One region of the Desulfomicrobium apsheronum genome, then DNA from elsewhere that is predicted to be linked to it. Evidence: predicted binding sites of a transcription regulator. Region 1 holds the regulator's gene; each other region holds the start of a gene.
What was found. Region 1 encodes sigma-54, which starts transcription at its own class of promoters, with help from an activator protein. Its sites were predicted from a motif close to CTGGCACGGNNNNTGCTT; they were not measured.

Region 1 (7,894 bases):
CTACGAATTCAACAGCGCCTACCAGAGCCGTTTCGAGGAAGCAGGGCTGACCATCAGCGGCCTGTCCCCGGACAAGAGCCTGGTTGAAATAGTGGAAATCAAGGATCATCCGTGGTTCCTGGGTTGCCAGTTCCATCCGGAATTCACCTCCACCCCCATGCAGCCACATCCGCTGTTCCGCGAATTCATTCGCGCGGCCGTGGCCAACAAGAAAGCCGAGTAACAACATGATTGACTGCTCCACCCTGGTCGCCGGCCGCCCCTTTCTCATCGCCGGACCCTGCGTGCTCGAAAGCCTGGACATGGCCATGACCGTGGCCGTCGAATTGCAGGCCATCGCGCGCGATCTGAATCTGCCGCTCATCTTCAAGAGTTCCTATGACAAGGCCAACCGCACGGCCGGAGCGAGCTTCCGCGGACCAGGGCTGGACATGGGGCTCGATTGGCTGGCCCAGATCAAGAGCCGCACCGGGCTGCCCGTGATCACGGACATCCACGAGCCGCGCCAGGCATCCCTGGTGGCCGAGGTGGCCGACGTGCTTCAGATTCCTGCCTTCCTTTGCCGCCAGACCGATCTGCTGCTCGCCGCCGCGCGCACCGAGCGCATCGTGAACATCAAGAAAGGACAGTTCATGGCACCCTGGGACATGCAGGGACCGGTGGAAAAAATCCGCTCCGAAGGATTCGAGCGCATCTGGCTGACCGAGCGCGGATCCATGTTCGGCTACAACAATCTGGTCGTGGATTTTCGCTCCCTGGTCATCATGAAGCAGTTCGGCTGCCCCGTGATCTTCGACGCCACCCACTCCGTGCAACTGCCCGGCGGACAGGGCACGTCCTCCGGCGGCCAGCGCGAGTTCGTGCCGCCGCTGGCCCGGGCTGCCGTGGCCTGCGGCTGCCAGGGCCTCTTCATGGAGATCCATCCGGACCCGGACAAGGCCCTCTGCGACGGCCCCAATTCCTGGCCCCTGGCCAAGGCACGCACCCTTCTCTCGGAGCTGGCGGCCATCTGGAGCATCCCAAATGAATGCTGAACTCCTCGCCCGGGACGTGCGTCTGATCATCCTGGACGTGGACGGGGTGCTCACCGACGGCGGCCTCTATTATGACGAATCAGGCTGCGTGATGAAACGCTTCAACGTCCAGGACGGACTGGCCATCAAGATGGCCCCGCAGGCCGGCATCGAATTCGCGGTCATCACCGGCCTTGATTCCCCGGCAGTGCGCAGGCGGGTCACGGAGCTTGGCATCAGCCATTACTATCCCGGCCATCACCGCAAGGCCCCGATCCTGCGCCGGATTTCCGAAGAGACGGGCATCCCCTTGGCGCAGATGGCCTATGTCGGTGACGACTGGGTCGATGCGGCGCCTATGTCCCTGGTCGGGCTGCCCATCGCCGTCCCCAACGCCCGCCCCGAGATATTGAAACTCGCGGCCTGGACCACCAGATCCATGGGAGGCCAGGGTGCCGTGCGCGAAGCCATAGATTTCATCCTGCGCGCCCAGGGCAAACTCGAAGCCCTTTGGCAGGACTGGGTCCGGGAATGAAGCGACTGTTGGTCGGGCTTTTGGCCCTTGTCGTTCTGGCCGGAATCGCGATGCTCGGCAAACGCCTGCTCTGGCCCGAGCGTCTGGACAATCCGTCGATCCGGAATCTGGATGTGGACCTGAGCCTCAAAGGCGTAAACCTGAGCCAGGGCAAGGACGGCAAGAAGCTCTGGAACCTGAGCGCCACCGGCGCCGACTACTCCGAAAACGGCGATGAACTGACGCTCGCCGCCCCGATCATCGTCTATTGGGGCGAAGAAGGCGGGGAACCCATCGAAGTTCGGGCGCCCAGGGGGCAGGTCTGGCAAAAAGAGGACCGGGCCAGAATGTGGGATGGGGTCAACGGCACCCAGGGCCAATACGAGATGCGCTCCGAGACCCTTGACTACACAGGACAAAACCGCACACTCGTGCTCGGCGGCACGGTTGAACTGACTGGCGAATCCATGCAGGGCCGCTCGGACACCCTGACATATTTTCTGGACACAGGGGACTTCCTGGCCCAAGGCAACGTCCAGGTCATCATGAACTGACAAGCGGGTTACCAAATGCGTTCACTCATAATTCTTCTCTTCCTCGCCTGTGCGACGCCTCTCTGGGCGGCCGAGACCGTCCCGGTCAAGATCACTTCCGACACCATGACCTACACCCAGAAAGGGGACCAAGTGATTTTCACCGGCTCCGTGTATGTCATTCGTCAGGACATCCAGCTCTGGTCCGACACGCTGACCGTGCTGCTGGAAAAAAAGGATGGCGCCAAGAACGCCACCCAGAGCGTGCCTGACGAGCAGGGAGCCATCAAGAAAATCATCGCCAAGGGCAACGTGCGCATAAAAGCGGACAAGGGCCGCACCGGCACCTGCGGAAAGGCCACCTACGAAGCCGACAAGGACCTACTGACCATGGAAGACAGCCCCATGCTCATGGAAGGCGCCAACAAGATCCAAGGCGAGGTCATAAAGCTCTACATCAAGGAAAACCGCAGCGAGGTCCTGGGCGGCAAGGGACGGGTCGAGGCCATCTTCAACACTCCCGCCGGCAACCAGGGGCTTGGGCAGTGACCACCCTGACCGGTCAGAATCTGGCCAAGCGTTACGGAGCCAGGGATGTCGTGCACGACATCGAGCTTGACGTGAGCCAGGGCGAAGTGGTTGGCGTCCTGGGGCCCAACGGGGCAGGCAAGACGACCACCTTCTACATGCTCGCGGGCATCGTGCGGCCCACGCGGGGACAGGTCCTCCTGGACGGCCAGGACATAACCCGCTGGCCCCTGCACAAAAGGGCCCGCGCGGGCATGAGCTACCTGCCGCAGGAAAGCTCAATCTTTCGCAAACTGACCGTGCGTCAGAACCTGCAACTGATTCTCGAATATTCGGGATTCTCACGCGACGAGCAAAAGCACACGGCGGACAGGCTGCTCGATGAACTGGGGATCACCCGCCTTGAAGGACAGCTGGCCGCCTTTCTGTCCGGCGGAGAACGCCGCAGGCTGGAAATTGCCCGCGCCCTGATCCAGAATCCAAAATTCATCCTCCTGGACGAACCCTTCGCCGGCATCGATCCCCTGGCCGTGGACGACATCCAGGCCATCATCCGGGACCTTCGCGACAAGAACATCGGCGTGCTCATCTCCGACCACAATGTTCGCGAAACGCTCCAGATCTGCGACCGTGCGTACCTTGTCCACGACGGCCGCATCATCCTGAACGGCAGCCCGGAAGAGATCGTCGCCGACCCGGGTGCGCGCAAGGTTTACCTCGGTGAAGGATTCAGCCTCTAGCGGACACGATTTTCCAAGGATTGCCAGGACCTAAGCTTTATGGCAGATTCGTTACTGGGTAGTTTTTTAGCCTGCAATCCTCTGACACGGTGAAACCAAATCAATTATGGGCCTTGAACTCCGACAAAACCTCAAGCTGACGCAGCAGCTGGTCATGACACCGCAGCTGCAGCAGGCCATCAAGCTGCTTCAGCTCTCCAGATTCGAGCTTCTCGAAGCCGTTCAGCAGGAGTTGCTTGAGAACCCCATGCTTGAGGAGGGGGTCAAGGAAATTTCAGAAGAGCACGAAATCCAGGCTCCGGCAGAAACACGCCCGGAAACTTCCTACGAAGACGCGGAGCTGATGCGCAACGCGGACTGGGAAAACTACCTCGGCGATTTTTCAAGCACCGCCAAGCAAGTGCAGTTCAAGGAGACCGAGGCCCTTGAGGAGATGATGTCCTACGAGGCCAGGCTCTCGGGCAAGCCTTCCCTGGATGGTCATCTGCTGTGGCAGCTCTGTCTGTCCAACATCACCGAAGAAGAGGAGATGATCGGCGAGGCCATCATCGGCAACCTCGATTCCCAGGGCTACCTGATGAGCACCGCCGAGGACATCGCCTCCGAGACGCTCTCTCCCCTGGCCCTGGTGGAGTCCATGCTGCATCGTCTGCAGCGCTTCGATCCCGTGGGCGTGGCCGCGCGCTCTCCTCGGGAATGCCTGCTCATCCAGCTGGAAATGCTGGGCCAGGACGATCCCATCCTGATCTCCCTGGTGGGGGAACATCTCGAAGACATCGAAAAGCGCCGCTACAAACCGCTCCTGCGCAAGTTCAAGATCCAGATGGAGGATCTCAAGGCCTATCTGGACATAATCCAGTCCCTGGACCCCATGCCGGGCGCCAGTTACGGCAGCGAGAGCACCATATATGTCAGCCCGGATGTTTTCGTGTACGAATACGAAGGGGATTTCGTCATCGTCATGAACGACGACGGCCTGCCCAAGTTGCAGCTCAGCCCGTACTACATGGACGACATGCACCTGGCCGTCAAAGGCCCGGACCGTGAATATCTGCACGACAAGATGCGCTCCGCCATGTGGCTCATGAAGAGCTTGCACCAAAGGCAAAGAACATTATATAAAGTGGTTGAAAGCATTGTCAGGTTTCAGCGGGGCTTTTTTGAACACGGGGTGACCAAGCTCAAACCGCTCATCCTCAAGGATGTAGCCGATGACATCGAAATGCACGAGTCCACGGTCAGCCGGATCACCACGAACAAATACGTGGCCACCCCGCACGGCATCATGGAACTGAAATTTTTCTTCAATTCCGCGCTGGAAATGGATGATGGAACCCAGGTCGGATCCGAATCGGTCAAGGCCATCATAAAGAAAATGGTCAGCGAGGAAGACCCGAAGCACCCCTACAGCGATGAAAAAATCGCTTCGGTGCTGAAGGAACGGCTGGATGTGAACATCGCCCGGCGAACAGTGGCCAAATATCGCGCGGTGCTGGGGATCGATTCCTCATCAAAGCGAAAACAGGTTTTTTGATATCCCGCCCTTTGGGCCGCCCCTTTCGGACGGCAAAAAGGGCTGACCCTCAACAATCGAGGAGGCTTCCATGAGGATTACCTTCAATTTCAAAAACTTCGATCCTTCCGACCATCTGCGCAAATACGCCAAGGACCGCTTCGGCAAGCTCGCCAAATTCATGGCCGGCACCCCCGACGCTGAGCTGCAGGTCAATCTCGAAGTGGAGAAATTCCGGCATGTCGCCGATATAGTGCTGACTGGAAAGAACGTGCATATCTCCGCCCGCGAAGACAGCGAGGACATGTACTCCACCGTCGACCTCGTCTGGGACAAGCTTGAAGCCCAGATGCGCAAGACCCGCGATAAGGACAAGAGCCGACGCAAGGGCGGCAGCGACAGCCCCCGCATGGACGCCGCGAGTTTTGACGACGACGCGGACACCAGGCGCAAGCCCGTCATCCAAAAAACCGATGACTTCTCGCCCAAGCCCATGATCGTTGAAGAAGCAGCGCTGCAGCTTGAAAGCTCGGACAACGAATTCCTCGTATTCCTCAACGCCGAAAGCGAAAGGATCAATGTCATTTACCGACGCAAAACCGGCGATTTCGGTTTGATCGACCCCGGGGTATAGGGAATGAAGCTTGCTGAATACCTGGACAAGGATTTGATCATCTCCGACCTCTCGGCCAGGACCAAAACCGAGGTCCTGGCCGAACTCGTTTCGACGCTGTCGACCAAATACCCCGATCTTGACCCCAAGCGCGTGACCCAGGTCCTCATGGACCGGGAAATGCTCGGGACCACCGGCATCGGAGACGGCATCGCCATCCCTCATGGCAAGCTGGACAGCATCGATCAGGTTCTGGTCATTGTCGGCCGCAGCCACGAAGGCGTGGATTTTGCCAGCCTGGACCACAAGCCGGCCAGCATCTTTTTCACGGTGCTGGCTCCTTCAAACGTGGTTGGCCTGCATTTGAAACTCCTGGCCACGGTTTCCCGCCTGCTCAAAGACGGATCGTTCCGCCAGGCCTTTGCCAATTCCCCCGGTCAGGAAGGACTGTGGCATCTGCTGCAGACCGTCTAGCACGAACGCATTCGGAGTATCCCCATGCAGCCTCAACCTGAACAGAAAAACGTGGTCATTGTCTCCGGCATGTCCGGTTCAGGCAAAAGCACGGCGCTCAAGGTCTTTGAAGACATGGGCTTTTTCTGCGTGGACGGACTTCCGGCGCGCATGGCTCCGGCGCTCATCGAACTGTTCTTCAACTCCTCCGCCAAGGACTACCCCGGGCTGGCCATGGGCATGGATCTGCGCCAACCCGACTTTGTGGGTCAGTGGAAGGAAGTGCTGCTTGATGTCCAGAAGTTTTCCGTGCGGCCGACCATTCTCTTCACGGATTCCTCCAACCAGATCCTGCTGCGCAGATACGCCACCACCCGCCGTCCGCATCCCCTGGCCTCGGGCAACTTGGGGCTGGAGGGGGCGCTGGAGCGGGAACGGGAAATACTGGAACCCATCCGCGCCCAGGCTGATCTGGTCATCGACACGTCGCATTATTCGGTGCACGATCTAAGAAGGGTCATTCAGGACAAGTGGGAGAGTCTCTCTTCCCGCAGCCAGGGCATGCGCGTGCATCTCATCTCTTTTGGCTTCAAGTACGGGGCCCCGGCCGAGGCGGACATGGTTACGGACCTGCGCTTCCTGCCCAACCCCTATTTCGACGAGGCCCTGCGCCCCATGTCCGGAAAAGACGAAGCCATCGCCCGGTACGTGCTGGACAGCAACCCCGGGCGCGAATACCTGCGTCGGCTTTTGGAATTTCTTGATTTCACCCTGCCGCTTTATGCGCTGGAAGGGCGTTACCGCCTGACCATGGCTTTCGGATGCACGGGCGGCCGCCACAGGTCCGTGGCCGTGACCGAGGCCGTTCTGGCACATCTGGGCGAACAGGGCTTCAACGTATCTGTCGAACATCGGCATTTCAGTCTTGGATAATCTGGAGGAGTAATGGTTGGAGTGATCGTGGTGACCCATGGCCAGTTTGGCAAATATCTGCTTGAAGCGGCCCAGACGATTTTAGGGCCGCAGGAACAGTGTGCCCACATAGCCGTGGAAGGAACCGTGGAAATGAGCGCCCTGCTTTCGGACCTCAAGTACACCGTCAAGCAGATGGAAACGGGTGACGGCGTCATCATCCTGACCGACATGTTCGGCGGCACGCCGTCCAACATCAGCCTGTCTCTGCTTCAGCCGGGCAAGGTCGACGTCCTGTCCGGGGCGAACCTGCCCATGCTGCTCAGGGTTCTGGGCATGCGCACCCAGGATCTGTCCAAACTCGCCCAGGACGCCAAGAACGCGGCCATTCAAGGCATCGTTGTCGCCGGCGAAGTATTGACCCGCAAAATCACCGAGGCTTAGCCGTGATCTGGTTCCGCATCGACAACCGCCTTGTGCATGGCCAGATCATCGAGGCCTGGCTTCCGCACATCAGGGCCAAGACCCTGCTGGTCGCCAACGACGACCTCGCCGCCGACGAATTGCGGCAGGAAATCATGAGCCTGGCAGTGCCAAGCGGCATCTCCTTTTTGTGCTGCCAAGTCTCGGAGGTCGCTTCGATGCTGCGCAACGTACGCAAGAACGATCCGGATCAGCATGTCCTGATCCTCTTTTCCGACTGCGCCGATGCCAAGGCCGCGCACATGGCCGGGCTGTCCTTTTCCCTGGTCAACATCGGCAATCTGCATTACGGACCGGGCAAGGAGCAGGTGTGCGAACACATCGCCCTGGGAGCGGAAGACCGCTCCTGTCTGAAATATTTCAAGGAGCACGGCGTGGAGATCGATTTCCGCTGCGTGCCTTCGGCAACGACCAAGATTAACCTGTGATGAATACTTCTCGAATCAAATCGGCATGATCGACACTCACGATCTCATCCTGCTGGCCGGAGGAAGTTTTTTTTTGCCCTCCTGTCCCTGACCCGGGTCGCCATTGACCTCGGCTTTGTTCATCGTCCGCTTTTCGCCGCCCTGCTCTGGGCGGGACTGACCTT
Region 2 (7,894 bases), on a different contig from region 1:
TGATCGAAGACCAGGGTCGCGGCATTCTTCTGCAAGGCCAGCACTTCGAGTTCGGCAAGCTTGCCCCGGCCAAGGATCAGCTTGGGATTGACCCGGGTCACCCGCTGCACGACCTGCCCCACCACTTCAAGTCCGGCCGTGTCCGCCAGCTCCGCCAGTTCCGCCAGCGACCGTTCCTGCGCTCCCCTGGACTCGGAAGCCACGCTGACCAGTATGGCCGAGCCCTCGCGGGCCGTGGCGGCCACGCTTTGGCCCGTGCGTGCAAGCTCGTCTTCCAGGGCCTTGACGCTTGCCCCGAAATCGAAATCCACATCATCCCAGATCATGGCCGGGTGGACCTGATAGGGCAGCTCGTCAGTGTTGGGCGGCAGGATGTGAGCGATCTGGCAGGTCCTGGGCGCCCCGTCGGAAGACACCGTCAGCACGCTGATCGCGTCCAGACGCAAAAAGACCATGTCCATGAGATCTTCCTGGGTCAGCAGGGACGAATCGAGATGGGTGTGCAGGAGGCGCAGGCCGGACAGCCGGGAGTCGGCCTGACGATGACGTGAAAGCTCGGGGATCAGGATGCCGTCCTGCTCTCCGACCAGCACCATGACCGGCACGCCCTTGCGGTTTATGAGCACGCCGATCTGACGGCTGACGCCCCGGCTCAGGATGGCCAGCTCCCGGGCCTGGTCGGGGGTGAACCCGCCCTGGTCGGGAAAGCGTCTGTTGTAGAGACGGGAAATGGCCGTGATCTGGCTGGGTTTGAGGCCGGTCAGGTTGCCGAGAGGTTTTGATGCTATGGTGTTCTCTCCGTGGCCGGTGTGGGCCGGCCGGGCCGCTCCGTCAGGAGCGGCTCAGGTACTCGGTGATCATGCGGTCGTATTCCGAGGTCAGGGCAAAGGTCGCCACGGCCATGCGCTTGCGGAAGTCCAGAGACAGGGAACCGCCGTTGCTCTTCATCTCCTGCATGCATTCGGCATAGTAGGACGGATCAGGAATGACGGCCACGGAATGAAAGTTCTTGGCCGAAGCGCGCAGCATGGTCGGTCCGCCGATGTCGATCTGTTCCACGGCCTGCTTGTCTTCCAGGGTCTGGCGCACGGCTTCGGCAAAATTGTAGAGATTGACGCAGATCAGGTCGAAGGGAGACAGCCGCAGGTCCTTCAGGGTCTGCATATGGGTGGAATCGTCCTTGTCGGCCAGGATTCCGGCATGCACGTGGGGGTGCAGGGTCTTGACCCGACCGCCCAGGATCTCCGGAAAACCGGTCACGTCGCTGACGGAACGGACTTTGAGGCCCGCCTGGACGAGCTTCTTGCGGGTGCCCCCGGTGGAAACGAGCTCCACGCCCTGCTCTTGCAGAAAACGGGCAAAGTCATCAAGGCCTGATTTATCTGTGACGCTCAGGATGGCCCGGCGAATCGGCAACATGTTCATGGTGTCCCCCTCTCAAAAGAATGTTCGCCGTGCACTGCCACCTTTGATCGCAATATGCAATAACACAGGCAGGCCGAATCCCGGATTACCGGGATTCGGCCTGCCTTGAGGGAGGGGAACGGAAACGTTCTAAAGCTGGGCCAGAAGTTCACTCGCCGACGCGTTGCCGGGGTCCATCTCCAAAAGCCGATGCAGATGCGCCTTGGCCTCGTCCTTGCGGCCGCAGGACACAAGGCAACCGCTCAAGGCATAGCGGACTTCGCTCTTGCCCGGATTGATTTCCAGATGCAGCTCAAGGGGGGCGATGGCTTCTGCAGTGCGCCCGAGCACATGCGAAACCTGAACCAGCCCGAAAAGAGCGACAATGTTTTCAGGATTGACCCCAAGGGCCTTCTGATACAGCTCGAACGCCTTGTCTTCCTGACCCTGCTGGGCGCTGATGAGCGCTATCCCGGCAATGGACTTGTCCGAGGATGCGATATCGTCGGCCTTTTGATACATGGTCAAGGCCTGATCAAGATCCCCGCGCTGCACCGCAATGGTCGCCAGGCCCAGATACGGATCCGGGTGGACGCCGTTGCTGCTTGCGGCTTTCTGGTAATAACTCTCGGCCTTGTCCAATTCACCCATGAAAAGATAACATTCGCCAAGTTCCTTGTTGATTTCATAATCCAGATGTGAACTCATGGTTCCTCCTCCTTGTCGGCAAATCTAGTATGCGTTGACTGTCTGCCAACGGCTTAGCAACTTTGGTGCCACTCCTTTCGCCACTCAGCAAAACTTCTCCCCGAACACGCCTCTCATCTGACAACATGATGATTTTAAATATCATATTGCCTTCTGCGCAATCTGGAATGGTCATTGCAAACCAGACCTCGTCAGCATCCCGGCTCTGTCTCAAGATGAATAACAAACGCCGGTATGACAAGGGGTTATCGAATGAAAAGCTTGTTTCCCGATCACATTGATCTGACGGCCAAGGTCATGGATTTTCAGCTCCAGCGTCAAAACATCGTCAGCACCAACCTGGCGAACATCAACACGCCCGGCTACAAGGCCCGCACCCTGGAGTTTGAAAAAGACCTGCAGGCCGCCCTCGGTCTTTCCGAAACCGGAGCCGTGGCCCGCACGCATCCGGACCACTTTCCTCTCGCTTTCGCCGCCGATACCGCCGAGGCCACCGTGACCAAATCCTTGACGCCGCGAGTGGTGCAGGGCGTGGACAACGTGGACCTGGACAAGGAGATGGCCGCCATGGCCAAGAACAACCTCCTTTATAATACGCTTGCGACGGTGATGCAGAAAAGCCTCACCGGACTGAAACAAACCATCGCTGACGGAGGCAAATAATGGACTTCATGACCGCCATCGATGTCGGGGCGTCCGCGCTCAAGGCCGAACGCACCCATTTGAACGTCATCTCCATGAACCTGGCCAACGCCAAGACGACCAGAACCGCGGACGGCGGACCGTACCGCCGCAAGGAAGTCGTTTTTAAGGAAACCGACGTACAGAGCCCCTTCTCCAAGGCCATGAACTCGGCCCTGGACCAGGATGTCAAGGGAGTGCGGGTCGAATCCGTCCAGAACGACAGGCGACCGCTCAAGCAGGTCTACGAACCGGGGCACCCGGACGCTGATGAGGAAGGCTACGTCAGCTATCCGGACATCAACGTGGTGGAGGAGATGACCAACATGCTCTCGGCCATGCGCGCCTACGAGGCCAACGTTTCGACCATCACCACGTCCAAGAGCATGTTTTCCAAAGCCCTTGAAATCGGACGTTAGCCCGGACCATGACCCGGACCGGATAAAGTAGCAGACACAGACAAGGAGACATTCCATGGCGGTATCACCCTTGGCCATCAAGGCCTATTCGGCGGCAAGCGAGCTTTTGAGCAACCCCAAAAGCATTGACGCCAAGAACACGTCCACCAAGGAAGCAACCCAGTCCTTTGCCGAGACCATCGAAGAGTCCCTGGCCAAGGTCAATGAAATGCAGGGGGAAAAATCGCTCATGATCCAGGATTTTGTCTCTGGCAAAAACCAGAACGTGCATGAGCTCATGATCACCCTGCAAAAGGCCGGACTGGCCATGGACATGACCTCCGCCGTCCGCAACAAGGTCATGCAGGCTTATCAGGAAATAATGCGCATCCAGTTCTGATTCTAATACACGCGAGGATTCACCATGCCCCCCTTTCTGCAAAGCACCCTGGCCAAGGCCACGGACTTCTGGACCGATAAATCCCTGGCCCAGCGCATCCTCCTCGGAGGATTGCTGGTCTCGCTCCTGATCGCGTTCTTCGCCATGATCTTCTGGATGAACAAGGTCGACTACAGGGTCCTGTACAGCAATCTGTACCAGGAAGACGCGTCCAGCGTGGTGAGCTACCTGCAAAAGGAAAAAATCGCCTACCGCATCACCGATTCCGGAACCACCATCATGGTGCCGGGGGACATGGTCTACGAAGCGCGGCTCAAACTTGCCGGCGAAGGCTCCCTGCATGGTCAGGGCATCGGCTTCGAGCTTTTTGACGAAAACAAGATCGGGCAAACCAACTTCGTGCAGGGCATCAACTACCAGCGGGCCCTCCAGGGCGAGCTGTCCCGCACCATCTCCGAGCTGTCCGAGGTGGAGAGCGCCCGCGTGCACCTGGTGCTGCCCAACAAGAGCCTCTTCGTAGAGGAACAGGCCCCGCCCTCCGCAGCCATCATGCTCAAGCTCAAGGGCGGGCGCAGCCTCGGAGCGCAGCAGGTGCAGGCCATCGTCAACCTCGTCTCCACCAGCGTCGAGGGCATGACCACCGAACACATCACCCTGGCCGACAGCCGGGGCAAGATCCTCTACGAACCCAAGACAGACACGGACTTCACGGGCCTGAGCTCGACCCAGCTCGAATACCAGATGAGCATGCAGCGCAGTCTGGAACAGCGCATCGAACAGCTCCTGGTGCCCATTGTCGGCCCCGGACGTGTCATCGCAAGGGTCAATGCCGACCTCGACTTTGATCGCACGACCATCCGCAAGGAAATTTTTGATCCCAAGTCCGCCGTTGTCAGAAGCGAGGTCAGGAGCGAGGAGGAAAGCAAGGGTTCGGCCAATGTCGACGGCGGCACCCCCGATCCCAATTACCAGGGCGAGAACGACGGCATGGCCTCCGGTACGGCGCAGGAAAGCACCCGCACTTCCTCCACCACGAATTTCGACATCAACAAGGAAGAGCAACAGATCATCTCCCAGGTCGGGAGCATCAAGCGTTTAAGCGTTGCCGTTCTCGTCGACGGCAAGTACACTCAGCAGCAGGACGGGACGTTCGCCTTCGAGCCGCTCAATGCCGCGCAGATGGAACAAATCCGCCAGCTCAGCCAGCGCGCCGTCGGCTTTGACGACACTCGCGGCGATGCCATCGAGGTCTCCTCGATCTCCTTTGGCGAGCCCATGGGAGCCGAACAGGCCCCGCTTCTGGATGTTGCCTCGCGCTACTTCCAGCTCCTGGGCAAGCCGCTCCTGAACACACTCATAATCCTTCTGTTCCTGCTCTTCGTGGCGCGGCCCGTGGTTCTGGCCCTGATCCGCCCGAAGGTCGAAAATCCCACGGTGCAGACGTCCGACGAACTGGGCGCGGCCCAGGAGCTCATGGCCCTGACCGAAGGATTGAACGAAGAGGACATGGCGGCCGTGGACGCTGTCAAACGCATCGAAAACGCCAAGCACCTCGCACAGCAGCTTGTCGAACAGAACATGGATCAGGCCGTCATGATCATGCGCCAATGGATGACTCAGGGAGAAGCATAAGTGGCAGCACCTACTGGAAAACTGACCGGGCCGCAGAAGACGGCCATCCTCATCCTGGCCCTTGGCGACGCGTTTGCCTCCGAGGTCTTCAAGAAATTCGAACGCGCCGAGATCACGGCCGTGTCACGGGCCATGGCCAAACTCGACACCGTAAACAAAGAACAGGCCGAGGAAGTGCTCAAGGAGTTCAACCAGGCCATGACCATCGGCAAGGAGATGCTCTACGGCGGCCCCGAGCAGGTGCGCAAGATGATCTCCTCGAACCTTGATTCCGACACGGCACGCTACATCCTTGACGAGCTTGATTTCGATTCCGGACCCGTGCCCTTCAAGGAGCTTGGCAACGTCAGCCCCAAGATTCTGGCCCAGATCCTGCGCAACGAGCATCCCCAGACCCTGGCGCTGATCCTTGGGCACCTCCCGTCCGACAGCGCGGGGAATCTTTTGCAGAACATGGCCCCCGGAGTGCGGGCCGAGGTACTCATCCGCCTGGCCAAGCTCGAAGCCGTTGCCGAGGAAATGCTGGTCGAGGTCGATCGGGTCCTGCAAAGCCAGCTCATTGCCATCGGCGGCAAGGAAGGCCGCAAGGTCGGCGGCGTCAATTCCGTGGCGGAAATCCTCAACGCCATCGACCGGGCCACGGAAGAGGAGATCATGGCCGACATCGAGGAAGAAAGCGCGCAGCTGGCCGAAGAGATCAAGCAGCTCATGTTTGTCTTCGAGGACATCACCAAGATCGACGATCGCGGTATCCGCGAGGTATTGAAGGAAATCAGCAACGAGGACCTGACCATGTCCCTGAAGACCGCGCCGGAGGAACTGCGCGAGAAGTTCTTCAAGAACCTGTCCGAACGCGCGGGCAACATGATCCGCGAGGATCTGGAGATCATGGGGCCGGTCAAGCTGTCCGAGGTCGAGGCCGCGCAGCAGAACATCGTCAAGCAGGTAAGACGCCTGGAGGCCGAAGGCCGCATCGTCATCGCCGGCAGCGGAGGCGAAGTCCTTGTCTGAGCACGCGCAAAACCCGTGCAGGGTCATTTATGGCTTGCACAGCCGCGACGGCGTCGGGCTCAATCGCCCGCCCACCCTGACTTGGAACACGGAGACCGAGGACCACTATATGGAACAGGTACGCCAGCGCGCCCAGCAAATGGCCAAGGATATTCTGGCCCAGGCTCTGGCCGAAGCCGAGCAGATTCGTTCCCGCGCCCAGACCGAAGGCTTTGCCGCCGGACAAGAGCAGGCCAACTCCATGGCACAGGCGGAAACCGCGAAAGTCTGCTCCTTCATGGACACGATCCAGGCGGCGATGGTCGCCGAGAAGGAACGCATCTACTCCGAGCACAAGCAAAGCCTCTTTCAGATCCTGCGCCTCGCCTTTGAAAAGACCCTGGGCGTCATGCTCGACGAGCAACGCGAACAGGTCTTGAACACCCTCTTCGAGGAGGCCGTCTCGCAGCTCCAGGCCAAGACCTGCATAACCGTGCATGTTTGCGCAGAAGACCTCGAACTGGCCAAATCCCTGGCCGACCAGACCAGGGAAAAGCGTTCCGACCTCCCGGAACTGCGCATCTGCGCCAGCCCCGAACTTGCTCCCGGCGGCGTGCGCATCGAGAGCGGCGACGGCCTGGTGGACAATTCCATTGCCGCCCGGTTTGAACAGGTCCGCGCCATTCTTGACGGATACGTGGAAAATTCATGACAGCCGATCTTGACGGCACCCTGCATCTCTTGGCCGGACTGCAACCTGCGCAAGCCTACGGCAAGGTGACCAAGGTCGTGGGGCTCGTGGCCGAGGGTCGCGGCATAAAGGCCCCGCTTGGCTCGGTCTGCCAGCTTCTGCCGGGGGATAGCGGCAAGCAGGTCATCAACGCCGAAGTGGTCGGCTTCCGCGACGACGTCATGCTACTCATGCCCTACGGCGAGATGCGCGGCATCCGCCCGGGAAGCCTCATCCGCAACACCAGCACTCCGCCTGTTTTCCCGGTCGGCCATCGCTACCTCGGACACGCTGTGGACGCTTTCGGGCAGTCTCTTGACCCGCAAAAGAACATCTTTCCTGCCCGCTACAATCCCCTGCACACGGATCCCCCGAATCCCCTGACCAGACCGCGCATCACCGAACCCCTTGATGTCGGTGTCCGGGCCATCAACGGCCTCCTGACCCTGGGCAAAGGGCAGCGCGTTGGAATCATGGCCGGCTCCGGCGTCGGCAAGAGCACGCTCATGGGCATGTTCGCACGTTACACGTCGGCCGAGGTCAACGTCATCGGGCTGATCGGCGAACGTGGCCGGGAAGTCGTGGATTTCATCGAAAAGGATCTGGGACCGGAAGGATTGGCCAAGTCCGTGCTCATCGTGGCCACATCGGATCAGGGGCCGCTGGTGCGCATGCGCGCCGCCTATGCGGCCACGGCCATGGCCGAGTTTTTCCGTGACGAGGGCAAGGACGTGCTGCTCATGATGGACTCGGTGACCCGCTTCGCCATGGCCGCCCGCGAGGTAGGCCTTGCGGCCGGCGAACCGCCCACCACGCGCGGATACACGCCCACGGTCTTCTCGCACCTGCCGCGCCTGCTCGAACGCGCCGGACGCTCGTCCAAAGGCAGCATCACGGGCATTTACACCGTGCTGGTGGAAGGCGACGACTTCAACGAGCCCGTGGCCGACG
Region 3 (7,894 bases), on a different contig from region 1:
GGGATTCCCCCACCGCCGAGACAAGGACAAAACTCACATCGATCCGACCCTTCGGTGTGAACTTGACGGCGTTGCCCACCAGATTGAAAAGAATCTGCCGCAGTCTGACCTCGTCGCCGAACAGGTGGGCAGGGATGCGCGGATCCGTCCGCACCTCCAGCCGCACCCCCTTTTCGCGGGCCGGAGTGCCGAAGATGTCGATGATGCTCTGCCGCACATCGGCCAGGGCGAAACTTTCCTCCTGAATGACCATCTTGTTGGATTCGATGCGGGAAAGGTCGAGAATGTCGGAAAGCAGACGGGAGAGCCTATTTGTGGAACGAATGGCCGCTTCGAGATATTCCTGCTGCTCGACATCGGGAGCCGTGGTCTCAAGCAACTGCAACATGCTCAGGACTCCATTGAGGGGCGTTCGTATTTCATGGCTCATGTTGGCCAGAAATTCGGATTTGCTGCGGGAAGCGTCCTCGGCCGCCTCCTTGGCCCTGTTCAGATCGTCCTGCGCTATCCGTCGCTCCAGCGCCATGCGGTCGAGGGCTCCGGCCACAAGACCCAGTTCTCCGGCGTCATGGTCCACCCCGGTGGGTCTGGTGTAGTCGCCGGTCCGGAAACGCTCGGCGGCCATGACCAGCGCGTTGATTCTGGGCATGAAAAAGGCCCTCTCCGCGACCCAGGCCATGACCAGGGCCAGCAGGGCCGCGCAGGCAGACAAAAGAAGGCCCGTCGCCATTGCTTTGTGGGCGTCGGCGCCTATGGAAGCCTCGGGCACTCCGACAAAGATGGTCATGTACGGTTCCGCCCCAGGAGCGTGTCTGATCTTGTAAAACGCGTTCATGCGACTGAGTCCGTCGGAACCCTTGCTGACAAAAACCCCGCTGCCCCCGCCCTGCTTTGATTTCGCCGAGGCTACAGGGCTGACGAATTCGCCCAGGGGAAAAGATTCATCGACGACGGACCTGAAGATGCGTCTGCCCTCATGGTCGGCAATGCCAATATAGGAATCGTCAGGCAGATGCTGCTCGACAAAAAATGAATGAAGCCGCGTCAGATCGAGAGCCACGGTGAGAACCCCTTTAACCTGCCCCAGTCCATCCAGGAGGGGATAGGCAAACGCAAAGGACGGAATCGAGGTTCCCCTGGAAACGATATATTCTCCCGGGGAAAAATCCCTGGTGCGCATGGCGTCCCTGAAATGCTTGCGGTCCGCAAGACTGCCGAAGGACATGGGCACGGCCGATGCCAGCACCTCCCCTCGTGGGTCAGTCAGGGCGATGTTGGTATAAAGGGGGTTGTGGAGCAGAATTCTCTTGAAGATCGCCATGCAGCCAGCGACATCCTGGTTTTGAACCCGATCCATGACCGACAGGGTCGAAAGAGTCTGCCGGGTCACCTCGGAGGTCCTGTGCTGCACACCGGCCATGGCCGTGACTATCCGGATCAACTCTTCCTCGGCGTGGCGAAACGCGTCGTCGCGGCTCTGGAGTCCATTGAACAAAATGATCCCCAGCGCCGGAAGCACTGACAGAAGCACCAGGCCGAAAAGCATGGCCCGCAGGGATTGAAAAAAAGCCAGCCGCATGAGCGTACTCCCAAGCCCCGAAAGACGGATGCATTCCGGGGCTTATTGAGCCATCCATAGCGCGCTGGCGAAGAAAAGGGAAGGAATCGGTTGAAGCGGGAAGGCTTCATCCGCGCGATCGTGACGGCGCCGGAACACGGATTCCGGCGTCATCGCGAGGAGGACAAACGGCTGAACGCTACCAGCCGATGAGCATGCGGCTCTTGTTGGGAAATTTCTTTTTGACCCGCTTGGCCACTGCGTAGGAAGCCCAGATGACAAGCGGCGACAGGATGGGCAAAAGATGCAGCCCGTAATATGGCCTGTAATATGACTGAACCGTTGAAATGAGATAAATGATCCAGCCATGCAGAAAATAAATGGCAAAACTTGAGGCCGCAAGTGTTTTTAGTAACGTGCTATCAATATGTTCATATTTATGCAAAAAGACCATGAAATAGACACACAATATCTGCTTCTGTACAAAAGCTATATCGATCCAATTGAATTCAAAAGGTTTTTTCTGCAAATTTCCACACGCATCAAAAAAAACAGCCTGCACCACGGCCAAAAAAATTGCACATCCTAACAGGTTGAAATCCTTTCCTTTAAATTTTTCATATATGAAATCTCTTTCCATCGAACATAAAATACCGAACATGTAAACAGGAGAAAAATATACAACAGACTGAACTATGGACCAATTATTTACAGGTCTATGCATAAAAATTGATATCAAAGAAAGAATTGATATTATATATATTTTTTTACGCAGATCTATTCTTATAAACCAAATGAACAAAGGGGATATTATAAACATGGCCATGATGAAAGGAATATACCAATAAACCATGACACCTCCATACCAGTAGTACAGAAGCGTTGGGCGGACAATCTGATCGTAGAAAGTAGGTTCAGGACCAAAATAAAAATCCGGAAATGGCGCTTTTATGACCAAAGCCCAGATAATGGGCAGAACGGACAAAATGAGATATGGTACGTACACATTCTTGAATTTCTTTTCCAAAAATTTGCGATAAACAAATTTTGGATAGAAAACATGATGAAAAAGAAATCCTGAAATGAAAACGAAAAGGGATGTCCCACCCGAAATCATATTGGCCACCACCCGCTCCCCAAAACTGTCGATCACCCATCCGGCGATGCCGTAGCAATGGCCAATTACAATCAGAACAATCGCAACCGCTCGAAAATACTCAAAAGATCTCAGATGCATGCTTATTATCCAAAGAAAGAAGTTGACGACAGGCGAACCGCCGCGATCAGGACCAAGTCAACCACATCCGGCAAACCAGAAAAAAATTCCCGGCATCCCGCCCGAAAAAACGCTCCGCCCGCGCCATGCCGGACCTGCCCGGGTCTGGCCCAAAATCTGCTAAGATTGCCCTGAAGCACCGATAGCGACACGATTTTGACATGGAGACGTTACATGAGCCTTCTTGATCCCATCCAACTGATGACCCTCATGGGGACCAAGCCCGAACGCAGGAGCCACAAGACTGCGCTGGAGGACGGATTTCAAAGCCACATGCGTCAGGCCCTGGGAACCAAAGACATAAACGAATTGAGCGCGAACCTTGGCGGCTCCTCCATGGAAAACTCCCTCATGCGGGATGCCCTGCACGGACTGGCCGCCATCATGAAGCAGCAGTCCTCCTCGGACGCTGGGACAGGCTCGGCGCGCAGTTCCCGTGGACAGAGCCCGATAGGCTCCCTGTCCGCGACCTTCGAGTCCGGAACATCGGGCGTGAACGCCATCGGCCATGACAGAAACGGCGGCACATCCTACGGAACCTACCAGATCGCGTCCAAGCCCGGCACCATGAAAGACTTCATCACATTCCTGCGTGACAAGGAGCCCGGCTGGGCCTCGAAACTCAAGGCCGCCGGACCTGCGGACACGGGCTCGACCGGTGGACGCATGCCGGAAGTCTGGCGTGAAATCGCGGCCGAAGACCCGGATAAATTCGGCGCGCTGCAACGGGATTTCATCGAGGCCACCCATTACGCCCCCGCTCGTGACAAGATTTTGGCACGAACCGGCGTGGACATGGACACCATGCCAGCCGCAGCCCGCGAAGCGCTTTGGAGCACGGCGGTTCAGCATGGAGCCGGCGGAGCGGCCAGGATCTTCGGACGGGCCATCAAAGCCATCGGCACGGAACAGCCTGAGCACCAGTTCGCGCAAAAACTCATCGACAAGGTCTACGACAACCGTAAATCACAATTCGGCTCCTCCACGGCCAGCGTGCAGGCCAGCGTGAAAAACCGCATGAACGTGGAAAAGGAAATGGTCCTGGCCATGCTAAGTGGCGACAAACAGTCCGTGGCCTAGCTCATTCCTGCCTCAAGGGCCCGATATTTTTTGTAAAATAGAGGATGTCCTCACCCGGGGCATAGTAATCGCGAATGCGGGCCTCCAGGCTGAAACCGCAGGACAGATAGAACCTTTGCGTCGGCGCGTACTGTTCCCGTGACGACGTCTCGGCGATGAGCTTGCCTCCCTTGCCCCTGCGCAACCGCGCCTCCACTTCCGCCAGCAGTTTCCTGCCCAGCCCCTGACCGCGCATCTCTTCATGCACCGCGATCCAGTACAGATCATGGGTGCTCTCGGTGCACGGCGTGGGGCCATAACACGCATAGCCCAGGGGGCCACGCCCAGGGATCTCGGCGAACACGAAAAAATATCCGCTCTCCTCTCCTTTGGCCAGACGCTCGGCCACCAGCTCCTCGGCCACATCCACCTCGGAAGCCGAGAAAAATGTCGTGGAGGTCACTATTTCGCGCACGGCGTGCTGGTCTTCGGCGCGTACCTGATCACGAAAGAAAATCTCATGCACGGCAGGTCTTCTCCCCCCGGCCCGCCCTCTCCAGGGCATCGAGGACGATGTCCCGGACCAGCGCGGCATGGTCCAGCCCGGCCTGCCTGGCCGCGGCCACAAAGCCCGCGTCCGGGGAAATGCACGGATTCGGATTGACGTCGATGATGCGTACCAGGCCGCCGTCGCCAACACGAAAGTCGATGCGTGCGTACCCGGCCAGACTGAAAAGTTCCCAGCAGGAAACGCCGATCCGCGTCATCTCACGGACCAGGGACTCATCCCCGGCAAGATCGAAGCTGCGCGACGAAGCGGCGTAATCCGCACTGTCCTGCTCCCATTTGGCCGCATAGTGCAGGATGGCCGGACCCGGCGTCGCCGCATCGAAGACCATCTCCGCCAGGGGCAGCGCGCGGACCTTCCCGCCCTGCTCCGCCAGCAGGGCCAGGTTGAACTCCCGGCCGCTAACATAGCCTTCGGCCACGCAATCTCCGCCCATGCGCGGAGCCAGTTCCTTCATGACCGTCAGCAGCTCTTCGCGCGCACGCACCTCGACGACGCAGTCCGGGCCAAGGCCGAGGGAAGCATCCTCGAAACGCGCCTTGACGATGTATCTGCCCGGCCCGGGGAAAACGCCCCGCTGCAATTCCCCGAGCGTCGCACCGCAAGGCACGGGCAGCCCGGCCGCATGCATGAGCCGCCGGGCCAGGGCCTTGTCGCCTGCCAGGCTCATGCTGCCCTCGTCCGCCCCGGTATAGACAAGCCCGGCCTTGCGAAACAGGGCCGGCGCCAGGCATGCGAGGCTGGACACCCCATGACAGGACTCGACCAGATTGAAGACCACATCGGGCCTGCGGTGCGCCAGAGCGGCCTCAAGCGCCGAGGGATCGGAACCCAGGACATGCTCCGAGGTCCGCCAGCCGCAACGGGCCAGGCTCTCGCGCACGCTTCGGGCCTGCAGCACCGTGTCGAGGGCGTCGGGGGAAGCGGCGTCAGGAACGCTCTCGCGCACCACGGCCACATGCAAAGGGCTCACGTGCGTTTCCTTTGAGCCCTGTTTTCGGCTCTGCGCATGGCGGAATCCATGATGCCCCTGATGAGTTCGGCATACTCCAGCCCGATCTTGCCGCAGAGAATGGGCAGGTCGGAACTCTCCGGATTGAGGCCCGCCAACGGATTGACCTCGATGAACCGAGCCTCGCCCCGCTCGTCCAGACGCACGTCGACACGCCCGGCGTCCAGGCATCCAAGGGCCTGCCATGCCGCGCGGGCCACCTCGGCGGCCTGCCGAGCCGGGCCGTCGGTGGCCAGTTCGTAGAGCGCCCGCTCGCGCCATTCCTGCTTGTTGGCGTAGGTGTAGGCGCACGCGTCGCCCCGGGCGGTGGCGAGCACCTCCATGACCCCGAGCACCCTGCACTCCCGGCCGCTGCCCAAAATGCCCACGGTGAATTCCCGGCCCGGAAGAAACGTCTCGACCAGGGCGGGCTGACGATACGTGCGCAGGACATGGTCGCAGATCTCGCGCAATGCCTGCCGGTCCCTGACCAGGGACTTGTCGCTCACCCCCTTGCTGGACCCTTCGGCTACGGGTTTGACAAAGAGCGGAAAGGGCAGATCGATTTTTTCCACCTCGTCCATGCTGTTCACGATCCTGAAATCGGCCGTGGGCACGTCGTGCGCCCGCAGCACCGCGTTGGTCCAGCCCTTGTGCAGGGACAGGGCCAGCACTTCGGGCCCGGAGAAGGTGTAGGGAATGTCCCACGCATCCAGCAGGGCCGGAACCTGGGCCTCGCGGGCCAATCCGAGCATGCCCTCGGCGAAATTGAAGACCATGTCCCAGCGCCGCCCGCCCGCCAGGGCGCGCACCAGCGGGCCGGCCCCGCCGATCAGCTCCACGTCGTGCCCCTGGGACAAGAGCGCACCTCTGACGGCCTCGACGGTGACGGGACTGTCCAGTTCCGCCACCTCGTCCCTGTCGTATCCGGCCGCCAGGTAGTCCTGCTGCAGATCGTAGGTCATGCCAACGAGCATGATCCCTCCTGCGGGCAAAGCTGATCGGGGTAATGGAAAACACGGTTTTCATAGTTGCGCAGCACGATGCCCTGCTCGTCCCGGCCCTGAAAATAGTCCGGTTGCAGCGGCACCTTGCCACCGCCGCCGGGAGCATCGATGACATAGGTCGGGATGCAGTAGCCCGAAGTGTGCCCGCGCAGATTCCGGATGATGGTCAGCCCCGTCTCCACCGGAGTCCGGAAATGGCTCGATCCGGGAATCGGGTCGCACTGGTACAGGTAGTAGGGCCGGACGCGATTGCGGATCAGCCCGTGCATGAGCCGCTTCATGGTCGGCGCGTCGTCGTTGACGCCGGATAGCAGCACTGTCTGGCTCCCGAGGGGGATGCCGCCGTCGGCCAGCCGGTTGCAGGCCTGGGCTGTGTCCGGCGTCATCTCGTCGGGATGCGTGAAGTGCAGGCTGATGAACAGCGGATGATAGCGGCGCAGCATGCGCACCAGCTTGGACGTGATGCGCTGGGGAAGCACGGCCGGAACCTTGGAGCCGATGCGGATGATCTCCACATGTGGAATGGCGCGCAGTTGGGACAGCAGCCACTCGATCTTCATGTCCGGCAGGGTCAGCGGATCGCCCCCGGAGAGCAGCACGTCGCGCACCTCGTCATGTTCACGAATATAGTCGAGGGCGGCCTGCCAGCTGCGCATGTCCGAGCGGTGCCCGACCTTGCCCACCAGCCGGGAGCGCGTGCAATAGCGGCAATAGGTCGAGCAGAACTCCGTGACCAGAAACAGCACCCTGTCCGGATAGCGATGGACAATGCCGGGAACCGGGCTGTGCCCTTCCTCGCCGAGCGGGTCCGGAGTCTCGAAAGGCAGACTCAGCGTTTCACGCACATCAGGCAGGATGCAGCGTCGCACGGACTCGCTGCGGGAGGCGACCCACAGGTAATAGGGCGTGGCGGCCGCGGGCAGTTGCCGCCTGGTCTTTTCGAAGACCGGGGCGGGCACGCCAAGAATCCGCGCCATGGCCTCCACGGAGGTGACACGGTTCTTCAGCTGCCAGCGCCAGCTGTCCCAGTCTTTCTGCACGGCACCGGGAAAATGCGTGCTCATGAATTTCTTGCGATGCGCCCAGAGGCCAAGCTCCAGGTCTTCGGGAAGGGAAGATAATGAGGGGGGTTCGGCCAGCTCCTGGTCGATTTCGGAAGGCTCTGCCGCGACTAATTCGACAACGTCCATGGTTTCCTCTGCGCACGTAAAATTATTCAAAAAATGAAAACGCGCCAATCATCGACAATATATTGAAATAAAAACATAAAATCAGCGAAAATCATCCATGCGCATCCTCTTTAAACAGCGAAAAAAGACGCATGTTCCCTGATGCGACGGCTCATATGCCTTTCCCATTTTCTTGTCATCAGACTTATGCCCATGACGGCGCAAAATTTTTGAAATTTTCAAAAATATTTCCAAGAGGCCCGCAG

Region 2: a site for sigma-54 is predicted at 2,275-2,292, ahead of flgB (flagellar basal body rod protein FlgB). Genes of this name have one in related genera too.
Region 3: a site for sigma-54 is predicted at 2,940-2,957, ahead of BMZ40_RS06470 (VgrG-related protein). Genes of this name have one in related genera too.

What each region holds. Positions count from the first base shown of each region.
Region 1 covers NZ_FORX01000006.1:80,569-88,462, reverse strand. The annotation lists gene BMZ40_RS08215 (CTP synthase) at 1-223, shown strand, start outside; gene kdsA (3-deoxy-8-phosphooctulonate synthase) at 228-1,034, shown strand; gene BMZ40_RS08205 (KdsC family phosphatase) at 1,024-1,548, shown strand; gene lptC (LPS export ABC transporter periplasmic protein LptC) at 1,545-2,081, shown strand; gene BMZ40_RS08195 (LptA/OstA family protein) at 2,097-2,609, shown strand; gene lptB (LPS export ABC transporter ATP-binding protein) at 2,606-3,328, shown strand; gene rpoN (RNA polymerase factor sigma-54) at 3,435-4,862, shown strand; gene hpf (ribosome hibernation-promoting factor, HPF/YfiA family) at 4,933-5,475, shown strand; gene BMZ40_RS08175 (PTS sugar transporter subunit IIA) at 5,479-5,928, shown strand; gene rapZ (RNase adapter RapZ) at 5,953-6,840, shown strand; gene BMZ40_RS08165 (PTS sugar transporter subunit IIA) at 6,853-7,263, shown strand; gene BMZ40_RS08160 (PTS sugar transporter subunit IIB) at 7,266-7,730, shown strand.
Region 2 covers NZ_FORX01000003.1:288,015-295,908, forward strand. The annotation lists gene hflX (GTPase HflX) at 1-788, opposite strand, end outside; gene BMZ40_RS05455 (IMP cyclohydrolase) at 832-1,425, opposite strand; gene BMZ40_RS05460 (tetratricopeptide repeat protein) at 1,555-2,112, opposite strand; gene flgB (flagellar basal body rod protein FlgB) at 2,365-2,775, shown strand; gene flgC (flagellar basal body rod protein FlgC) at 2,775-3,212, shown strand; gene fliE (flagellar hook-basal body complex protein FliE) at 3,268-3,591, shown strand; gene fliF (flagellar basal-body MS-ring/collar protein FliF) at 3,616-5,223, shown strand; gene fliG (flagellar motor switch protein FliG) at 5,224-6,234, shown strand; gene BMZ40_RS05490 (FliH/SctL family protein) at 6,227-6,925, shown strand; gene BMZ40_RS05495 (FliI/YscN family ATPase) at 6,922-7,894, shown strand, end outside.
Region 3 covers NZ_FORX01000004.1:199,630-207,523, forward strand. The annotation lists gene BMZ40_RS06460 (hybrid sensor histidine kinase/response regulator) at 1-1,579, opposite strand, end outside; gene BMZ40_RS06465 (acyltransferase family protein) at 1,758-2,795, opposite strand; gene BMZ40_RS06470 (VgrG-related protein) at 3,009-3,914, shown strand; gene BMZ40_RS06475 (GNAT family N-acetyltransferase) at 3,916-4,419, opposite strand; gene BMZ40_RS06480 (D-alanine--D-alanine ligase family protein) at 4,412-5,434, opposite strand; gene BMZ40_RS06485 (D-alanine--D-alanine ligase family protein) at 5,431-6,429, opposite strand; gene BMZ40_RS06490 (KamA family radical SAM protein) at 6,414-7,649, opposite strand.